Regions from separate parts of the Nocardioides piscis genome, predicted to be linked through region 2. Evidence: riboswitches for the same ligand, from Rfam matches in the RefSeq annotation. Region 2 holds a riboswitch; each other region holds the start of a gene.
The links. A riboswitch is a leader RNA that binds a small molecule or an ion and turns the genes downstream of it on or off. The one in region 2 is predicted to bind cobalamin.
Positions count from the first base shown of each region.

Region 1: linked by a shared signal. The riboswitch ahead of G7071_RS14485 (ABC transporter substrate-binding protein) and the one ahead of G7071_RS10080 (VWA domain-containing protein) in region 2 are both predicted to bind cobalamin.
Region 3: linked by a shared signal. The riboswitch ahead of G7071_RS18040 (terpene cyclase/mutase family protein) and the one ahead of G7071_RS10080 (VWA domain-containing protein) in region 2 are both predicted to bind cobalamin.

Region 1 covers NZ_CP049866.1:2,953,012-2,956,276, forward strand. The annotation lists gene G7071_RS14480 (FecCD family ABC transporter permease) at 1-653, opposite strand, end outside; gene G7071_RS14485 (ABC transporter substrate-binding protein) at 658-1,608, opposite strand; adenosylcobalamin (AdoCbl) riboswitch at 1,658-1,806, opposite strand; gene G7071_RS14490 (aminotransferase class I/II-fold pyridoxal phosphate-dependent enzyme) at 1,818-2,738, opposite strand; gene G7071_RS14495 (histidine phosphatase family protein) at 2,777-3,265, shown strand, end outside.
Region 2 covers NZ_CP049866.1:2,046,085-2,049,349, forward strand. The annotation lists gene bluB (5,6-dimethylbenzimidazole synthase) at 1-333, shown strand, start outside; gene cbiE (precorrin-6y C5,15-methyltransferase (decarboxylating) subunit CbiE) at 318-1,550, opposite strand; cobalamin riboswitch at 1,604-1,743, shown strand; gene G7071_RS10080 (VWA domain-containing protein) at 1,784-3,265, shown strand, end outside.
Region 3 covers NZ_CP049866.1:3,664,697-3,667,961, forward strand. The annotation lists gene G7071_RS18035 (hypothetical protein) at 1-621, opposite strand, end outside; gene G7071_RS18040 (terpene cyclase/mutase family protein) at 632-1,975, opposite strand; cobalamin riboswitch at 2,054-2,189, opposite strand; gene gatB (Asp-tRNA(Asn)/Glu-tRNA(Gln) amidotransferase subunit GatB) at 2,210-3,265, opposite strand, start outside.

The sequences.
Region 1 (3,265 bases), 910 kb from region 2:
AGCCAGCTCAGTGCCTCTCGCGCCCTTGTCTCGTCGAGCTGCTGCAACGCATAGGTCTGGGCTGCGGAGAAGAGCGCCGCCATCGCCACGCCGGAGAGAAGCAGGGTCGCGGTCGAGGCGAACGAGCCGCGAGCGATCAGGGCTGACCCGCTGACTGCGAGCAGTGCGCCGGCGAACGCTGCTGCAGGGACTGCGCTGAAGGGCCCGAAGCTCAGGTCCAGTTCGAAGCCGAGCGCGAGCACGGCGCCGAGTCCGGCCCCCGCCGAGACCCCGAGCAGGTAGGGGTCGGCGAGCGGGTTGCGGAAGACCCCCTGGTAGGCGGCTCCGGCCATCCCGAGCGCCGCCCCGACGAGCATGCTCAGCACCATCCGCGGCAGCCGGATGGACCACAGGATCGCCTCCTGGGAGGTGGTCAGCCCTGAGTCGACCGCGACCCCGGGCAACGCGTCGAGCAGCGCCGACACCACTCCGGCCACCGGCAGCCCGGCGGCGCCCCGGGTCGCGCTGACCAGGCCCGCAACTGCGAGCACGGCCAGCGCGACCATCAGGGCAGGCAGGGACAACCGATAGGCACGATCGGCCGCACGGACGACCGTGCCGGGCGTCTCGAGCGCCGGTGACTGTGCCGGTGCCGAAGTGGTGTCGGTCAGCATGTGCTCAGCCGACTGGCGTCTTGACCGAGGCCATGGCGTCGGCGATCGACTCGATCAGCTGCGGCAGCCTCGGCCCCCAGCGTGAGGAGATGTCGGCGTCGACGGTGACGATGTTGCCGTTCCTGACGGCGCTGACGTTCTCCCATCCGGGCCGGTTCGCCACGTCGTCGGCGGTGTAGCTGACCTGGTCGGTGATCACGATCAGCTCGGGATCGGCGGCGATCACCGCCTCCTCGGTCAGCTGCGGATAACCGCTCTTCTGCTTGTCGGCCGCGTCGGCGACGTTGGTCGCACCGAGCGAGTCGTACACCGATCCGATGAAGCTGTGCGAGCTGGCGGCATAGAGCTTCTCGTCGAGCTCGTGATAGATCCGCAAGCGGTCCTGGGGAGCGGCTGCCAGCCCCTCGTCGACCTCGGCCCGCATGTCGGCCACGACCTCCGCGGTCTCGTCGACGTGACCGGTGGCCATACCGAGGGCCGCCACCCCGTCATAGCCGTCCTCGACGGTGGCCGGAGCCTCGTTGACGATGGTCGGGATGTCGAGCTTGGCCAGCGCGCCGACGATGCCGTTGGTGTCGTTGGCGATCACGACGAGGTCGGGCTCGTAGCCGGCGATGGCCTCGACGTTCGGGTCGTACGCCGACAGGTCGGTGGTCGGTGCCTCCGCCGGATAGGTCGAGTATTCGTCTGCGGCGATCACCTGGTCCCCAGCGCCGATGGCGAAGAGGATCTCGGTGGCCGAGGGGGAGAGGGAGACGATGCGCTCGGGCCGCGAGTCGAGCGTGACCTCGCCGTTGGCGGCGTCGATCGTCACCGGGAAGTCGGCGGCCGAGGCAGAAGTCGTGGCGTCCTCGGACGCACTGGAGGCCTCGGACGAGCTGGCTTGGCTGCAGCCGGTGAGGGCGAGCGAGGCGGCCAAGAACAAGGCGGCGGGCACGGGTCGGATGTGGTTCAACGTTCCTCCTGGTTGATCGAGGAGGAAGCGATCGCACGACGTCATTGCCGGACGAACCCACCCCTGTCCTCGAGGGCGATGCGGTTCACGTCGTGAAGGTCGACCGGACTTGTCCACCAGGTTCTGGTGGCTTGACCGTTGCGGGACAGTGCCGGACTCTCACCGGACTTCGTCTTCAAGACGCCGCGAAAGTTACACCCAACGAGGACTCAGGTCGCCGGGGGGTCCAGGGCGAGCGCGAGGGCACGATCGAGTCTGCCCAGCTGTTCCGGATGTGGTACGGCGATGCGCGCGACACCCGGCATGCCGAAGCTCGTGCAGTCGCGGACCAGGGCTCCGTGCGGTGCCAGGGCCTCGCGAAGCGCCGGCCGGTCGACCAGCACCCAGGGTGCTGCGCCGTGGGTCACCTCGAGGTCATAGCCACGCAGCAGCGCCACCAGGTCGTCGCGTGCGTCGCTGATCTGCGCCGACCAGCTGGGCAGGTCTGCAGACCCGAGCAGGTCCGGCAGCACCGCCAGAGAGAGGGCGCTGGTCGACCAGTGCGGCTGGTGGCGACGCACCCGGACCAGGTCGACCGGGTCCTCGACGAGCACATAGCCGAGTCGCAGTCCCGGACAGGCGAAGGTCTTGGTCAGAGAACCGACGACCAGGCCCGCACGCCCCGCAGTCCAACGGCCGGTGGCCAGCGCATGGAACGCCTCGTCCCAGATGTCGGCGTGCTCCTCGGCGCCTGCCAGCCTGCCGGTCGGGCTGTGCGGGTTGCTGCGCCACACGGGCCCGTGGTTACTGCGCGGGTGCAGGGCGAACTCCGGCTCACCGAGCACCTGCCCGCCGTACTCGGCGATGAGGAGAGCGATCGCCTCGCTGCCACCGTTGGTCAGCAGCAGCCGCGTCGGGTCAACGTCCAGCGCCTGGGCCAGGAGCCTGGTCGCCGGCCCGTCGTCGGGGTAGTGGCCGAGCGTGTTCAGGTGGCGGGTCACCAGCGCTGAGACGTCGGCGGCGAAGGGATTGAGGTTCTGCGAGAGGTCCAGCAGGTCGCTCGGGTCGAGCCCCAGCGCCCGGGCCACTGCCGGCCCGTCACCCCCGTGCGTGCCGGCGGCAGGCAGGGCACGGGTGGTGGGCTCGGGCACCCGCCGAGACTACTGACACGTGCGGCAGACTCCCGGCCGTGACTCATCTGGTCTACCTCGTCCGTCATGGCCAGTCGGAGTGGAACGTCCGGCGCTTGACCCAGGGACAGACCTCCCACCCGAGGCTCACGATGTTGGGCCGTGAGCAGGCAAGCCGCGCCGCATCGCTGATCAGCGACGACCTGGCCTGCCGACCGGTCACCCGGCTCGTCACGAGCGACCTGGTGCGCGCGGTCGAGACCGCCGAGGTCGTGGGCGACGTCCTCGGGGTGGCCCTGGCGCTCGACCCGCGCCTGCGTGAGCAGCACCTCGGCCGGCTCGAGGGACGGGGGTATGACGAGACCTGGGCGGCCGCGGAGGCGCACGACTGGGCCGATCCGACCCTCCCGGTGGCCGGTGGGGAGTCGATGATGGACGTCCACGACCGGCTTGCCGCCGTGCTGGGCGAGGTGGCCGAGGACCACGACAGCGTGACGGTGCTGGTCTCGCACGGCGACGCGATCCGGTCCGCGGTCTCCCACCTCATG
Region 2 (3,265 bases):
GTCGTCGGCTACGACCCCAGCCGCGGTGGGTCCCACGTCCTGGGGCGCCACGCCATCGCCGACGCCGGGCTCTACTCGGTCGTCTGCGCCATCCAGAACCTCTGGCTCGCGGCGACCGCCGAGGGGCTTGGCGTCGGGTGGGTCAGCTTCTACCGCGAGGAGTTCCTGCGCGAGCTGGTCGGCTTCCCGGCCCGCGTCCGACCCGTGGCCTGGTTGTGCGTCGGGGCGGTCGGCCACCTACCCGAGGTGCCGGACCTGGAGCGGTTCGGCTGGCGGCACCGGTCGCCGCTTGCCGAGGTGCTGCACGAGGAGCGATATCAGCCGCGGGTGTAGGCCCACTGGGTGACCGTGCGGGCCGGCGCCCAGCCGGTGAACCGGCCGACCGGCGCCGCGGTCTCTACCGCGATCCGGGTCAGCTCGCCGCCGTGCTCGCAGTAGGCCTGTGCCAGCAGCTGCTCGGTCTCGATCGTGACACCGTGCACGACCAACCGGCCGCCGGGCGCCAGCGCGGCCAGGCACGCGTCGAGCACGCCGGGTGCCGTGGCGCCGCCGCCGACGAAGATCGCGTCGGGCGGGCGGAGCCCGTCGAGCGCGGCCGGGGCGCGCCCAGTGACCACCGCGAGGCCGGGCACGCCCAGCCGGGCCGCGTTTCGGGCGATCCGAGCGGCGCGCTCGTCGTTGCCTTCGACGGCGGTCGCGCGGCAGGTGGGGTGGGCGCGCATCCACTCGATGCCGATCGAGCCGGCGCCGGCGCCGACGTCCCACAGGTGCTCGCCGGGCACCGGTGCGAGCCTCGCCAGGGCGGCGGCCCGCAGGTCGCGCTTGGTGAGCTGGCCGTCGTGCTCGAAGGCGTCGTCGGACAGGCCGGTCGCCCAGCCGGCCACGGACGGGCCGGCCAGCTCGAGCGCCAGCACGTGCAGGCGAGGTGACGTAGCGGACCAGCCGGCCGCCGTGCCGCTCATGTGCGACTCGTCCGGGGCGCCGAGTTGACCCAGGACGTGGAGCACGCTTCCGCCATACCCCACCTCCGTCAGCAGGGTCGCGACCCGGGCGGGTGTGTGCTCATCGGACGAAAGCACCAGGACGCGGCGTGCCGGCGCCAGCTCGCGGCGCACCAGTGCGATGTCTCGACCGACGAGGCTGATCACGGCGCACGACTCCGCGGGCCAGCCGAGCCGGGCTCGGGCCAGCGCGACCGACGAGACGGCCGGATGGATGAGGACGCGGTCGCGACCCAGGACCTCGATCAGGGTCGCGCCGATGCCGGAGACGAGCGGGTCGCCGGACGCGAGGGCGACCACGGGCGATGTGCCGAGGTCCGCCACGAAGTCGGGCAGGCCCACGCGCAGAGGGGCCGGCCACGCCAGTCGCCGCTGCCCGGCGACGTCGGGGAGCAATGCCAGGTGGCGCTCGCCGCCCACGACGACGGCAGCCTGCAGGACGGTCTCGCGGAGGGGATCGGGGAGTCCCGACCAGCCGTCGGCGCCGATCCCGACGACCGTGACGACCTTGTCGGTTGGCGTCGTCGGTGGGGGAGTCGAGTCGGGCACGAGAAAGCACGCTATCGTCACCGCAGGCACGAGGTGCCCCAACGGCCTGTCCATCGGAAACGGTGAGCCATGGTCGGCGGGGAGAATCTGGGAAGCCGGTGAGAGACCGGCACAGGCCCGCTGCGGTAAATCAGGCCCTTGAACGAGTTGGGACCCGACAAGTCCGAAGACCGGCCTCGCGTCAGACCATGTCGATTGCACAGGATCGATGGCGAAGCGAGCGGGAGCCTCACATGCCACAGCACTACCCATTTTCTGCCGTCCTCGGTTGCGAGGCCGACGCCCTCGACGACATGGGCCTCGCTCTCGTCCTCACCACGATCACCCCCGAGATCGGTGGTGTCCTGGTGCGCGGCGAGAAGGGAACGGCCAAGTCGACCACCGTGCGCGCTCTGGCCGCGGTGCTCCCGCCGGTCGAGGTCTATGCCGCCGACCGGTTCTCAATCGACCCCGACGACCCGGCGGCCACCTCGCCCGACGGTCCGTTCGCCGGCGACGCGGAGGTGCACACCCGAGCGGTCCGGCTGGTGGAGCTGCCGGTGGGCGCCACCGAGGACCGCGTGCTCGGCTCGCTGCACCTGGAGCGAGCACTCTCCCATGGCAAGGTGGAGTACGAGCCCGGACTGCTCGCTCGCGCGCACCGCGGGATTTTGTACGTCGACGAGGTCAACCTGCTCCACGACCACCTCGTCGACCTGCTGCTCGACGCGGCGGCGATGGGCCAGGTGACCGTCGAGCGCGACGGGGTCTCGGTGGAGCACGCCGCCCGCTTCGTCCTCATCGGCACCATGAACCCCGAGGAGGGGGAGCTCCGCCCCCAGCTGCTCGACCGGTTCGGCCTGACGGTCGAGGTGGCGGCGCCGCGCGAGCCCTCGCTGCGCGCTGAGGTCGTACGCCGCCGGATGGCCTACGACGGCGACCCGGCCGCCTTCACCGAACGCTACCGCGACCTCGACCGGTCGCTGACCGAGCGCATCGAGTCGGCGCGCGAGCGCGCCGTCAAGGTGCGGCTGACCGATGTCGCGCTGCTCAAGATCGCCGAGGTCTGCGCGGCCTTCGAGGTCGACGGTCTGCGCGCGGACGTCGTCACCGCCCGGACCGCGGTCGCGCACGCCGCGTGGGCCGGCCGCGACGAGGTGACGCGCAAGGACATCCGTCGCGCCGCGCTCCTGTCGCTTCCGCACCGCCGGCGCCGCAACCCGTTCGACGCCCCCGGACTCGACGAGGATCTGCTCGACCAGGTGCTCGGCGACGACGAGCTGCCGCCCGAACCGCCCGAGGGGCGGGCACCGGACGAGCCGACCCGGCCTCCGGCTACCGACGATGGAGCCGAGGGTGGCCTGCCCGATGACGCCGATGACGGGTCGGACTCGCCTGTGGGCGAGTCCGACCCGTCGCGCGACCCCGATGACCCCGACGCCGAGCTGCCGCGGCCGGGCCCTGCTCCGGCCCCCGCACCCGAGCAGGGTCCCGGCTCGGTGGTGGGCGCCGCAGCGGCCTACCGCCCCAGGTTGCTCACCGTCCAGGGGCTGGGGGAGGGGGCTGCCGGCCGGCGCAGCCGGGCGCTGGCACGCACGGGTCGACGCGTCGGTGCGACCCGCGGCGACAGCGGCTCACTACACCTCGTCGAGACGCTGCTCGCGGCCGCCGGCCAGCAGCCGGCGCGGGGGCGGACCAGCGGTCGCGTCGACGTGCGGGCGGAGGACCTGCGGGTC
Region 3 (3,265 bases), 1.6 Mb from region 2:
CGCAGCCGATGGGCTCGGCGTCGCCGAGGGCACGTCCGATGCCGTGACTGCCGGCGCCGGGCGGGTGGCCGTGGCTGTGGGTCTGGTCGTGGGGCTTCGGGTCGGCTTCGGGGCCGTGGTGCTCGGTGACGAAGTGGGGCTCGCATGCGCCGGGGCCGCGGTCGCCGGCACGCGCCGGGCGCTCCCCTGCTGCCAGGCCAGGGCGACGGCGCCGCCCTCAGGCACCCGGAGGCCGGTCGCGCCGATGGAGGCGTAGGACCAGGCACCGTTCTTCCCATCGCTCCACCACAGGGCCCAGTAGGCGTCGGCGGGCGGGGTGTTGACGCAGGGCTCGCTCGCGGGGGCTCCGTCAACCCGGCACACGAAGCCGGGCTGGCGTTGCACGTAGTCGAGCACGACCCCGACGTCGGCGAACCGGTCGGACGCCGTCTGCCCCGAACCCGCGTCGCACGCCGAGGTGAGCGCACCCCCCAGCGCACCGGGGTCGACGACCACGGTGACGCCGGTGCTCGAGCCGCAGGCGGCCGCGGCGGCCGGCTCCGCAACCGGACCGAGCGCGCACGTCGCCGCGGCCACCGAGGCGGCCGCGGCGACGAGACGCACGAGAGGTGCTCTCCTCACGGGTGGGATCTCAGTTGCTGACCGCGATGCGGGCCTTGGCCGACCCTGCGGCTGTCTTGACCTTCACCACGCGCACCTTGTTGCCGGTGGGCATCGTGAGCTTACGCGTGACCGGCTTGGTGGAGGCCTTGCCGACGATCCGCTTCGCGTCGCCCTTGACGGAGACGCAGGCGCGCTCGCCGGGATCGAGGCCCCAGACCTTGACGCGGACCTTGTCGCCGGCCTCGGCGGACGACCGCTTCAGGGTGACGCTGAGCTCATCGGTGGAAGCAGACGCCCACTGCAGGACGGCCATTCCCTGGGCGGTGGCACGACGCCACTGTGCCCGCACGTCGCCGGCCGAGATCCCGGAGTTTCGGGCAGCCTTGACGGCCTTCGCGTCATAGGCGATAGCGCCAATGTCCTTGGTCAGCGCGCTGCGGCAGCGGCTCCTGTCGACGGGCTGCTGCTTGCGGACCCAGGTCGCGGCCCTGGCGGCGGCGTCCTTGTCCTTGACCAGGCCCAGGGCCCAGCCGGACAGTCCGGTGCTGTTGGAGTTGCCGGCGAAGGAGCCGTTCTTCTTCTGCTGGCTCGCGAGCCACGCGGTCGCCTTGTCGAGGGCAGGCTTCACGGCCGGTCCCTTGGCGTCACCCTCGAGCAGGTTGACGACCGCGAGCGCGGTGGCATCGATGCTCGGCTCGGAGCCGGGCTGGCCCTCCGCGCAGCCCTGCGCGCCCGAGGTCTTGTCCTTGGTGAAGCCCTCACGGAAGAAGCCCGACGTGCACTGCTGGGCGAGGAGGAAGCCGAGCGCGTCAGCGGCGCGCTGCGACTTGGCCTCGGTGAGCGCACGGACGGCGAACGACTGGCCGAGGGTGTTGGCGTAGTCGCCGTACGACGACTTGTCCTCGATACGTCCGACGATCGGGGAGGTCGAGCTGACGCGCTCCTCCAGCCGGGTCACGAGGTTGACGCCGCCGTAGGAGGTCGGGTTGGCCCCGGTCACGCGGGCGAACGTCGCGGCCTTGGCCACCGCGCCGGCGTAGGTGCTGCCCTTGTCGCCGAAGGCGTCGCCGGAGATGTAGTCGTTGACCACGGACTGGAACGCAGCGTTGATCGTCGCCACTGCGCCCTTCTCACCGGCCTGGTCGAGCGCGAAGCCGGAGTCGAGGGTCAGGCCGAAGTCGGTGTAGCCGCCGGCGTCCATGAGACCGTCGATTAGCTCGTCCTCGAGCCACGAGCCGGCAACGGTGATGGCTGTGTCGTCGGTCTTGGCGGGCGTGGTCGGCTCGGCCGCGGCCGGCTGAGCGAGCGTGGCGAGGGCCAGGGCAGCGGTGGCCGCCAGGCCGGCACCCCGGCGCCAGGTGTGGGGGCGCATTGCGTGAGTCATGCTGTCCTTCCCGCTGTCGAGCGGGAGGCGCCGGGCGGCGACACCCGCTGTTTTCCTCGCAGCGTGGTTGTCAGTGCCTGCACGGGCGGTCCGGCTCGCGCCCCGACTAGGTCGGGACGCCTACGGTTGCGGGTCAGCGCCGGAATTGGACCGGCTTCCCCGTGGCAGGCAGATGTTGGTTTCCGTGGGCACACTAACAGCGCCGCTCTCCACCATGCTCTTTCAGGACAGCTTCTCCAGGATCAGCTCGCGCACCCGCCCGGCATCGGCCTGGCCGCGCATCTGCTTCATCACTGCTCCGATGAGCGCCCCGGCGGCTGCGACCTTGCCGTCGCGGATCTTGTCGGCCACGTCAGGGTTGGCCGCGATCGCGGCGTCCACGGCCTCGCTCAGCGCGCCCTCGTCGGAGACGATGGCCAAGCCGCGCTGGGCCACGATCTCCGCAGGAGTGCCCTCGCCGGCATACAACCCCTCGAAGACCTGCCGGGCGAGCTTGTCGTTGAGCGAACCGCTGTCGATCAGGGCTTGTACGGCGACGACGTCGGCCGGCGTCACACCGAGCTCGGCGATGTCGGTGTCGGTGTCGTTGGCTCGTCGGGCGAGCTCGGAGAGCCACCACTTGCGGGCCGCCTGCGGGGACGCCCCTGCCTCGATCGTCTGCTCGACCAGCCCGAACGCGCCGGCACCGATCGTGTCGCGCATCTCCAGGTCGGAGAAGCCCCACTCGGCCTGGAGCCGCGAGCGCTTCTCGGTCGGGTTCTCCGGCAGGGTGCCTCGGAGCTCCTCGACCCACTCACGGCTCGGTGCGACGGGCACGAGGTCGGGCTCTGGGAAGTAGCGGTAGTCGTCGGCGTCGGACTTCACGCGACCACTGGTGGTGACGCCGGTGTCCTCGTGCCAGTGCCGCGTCTCCTGGAGGATCGAGCCGCCGGCGTCGAGGATCGCGGCGTGCCGCTGCATCTCGTAGCGCACCGCGCGCTCGACCGAGCGCAGTGAGTTGACGTTCTTGGTCTCGGTCCGGGTCCCGAGGCCCCCGCTGCCGGCCGGGGCGAGGGACAGGTTGACGTCGGCGCGGATCGAGCCCTGGTCCATCCGGGCGTCGGAGACACCCAGCGCCACGATCAGCTCACGCAGCTGGGCGACGTAGGCCTTGGCCACGGCGGGCGCGTTGGCGCGCGTGCCCATGATCGGGCGGGTGACGATCTCGATCAGGGGGATGCCTGCGCGGTTGTAGTCGACGAGCGAGTAGTCGGCGCCGTGGATGCGTCCGGTGGAGCC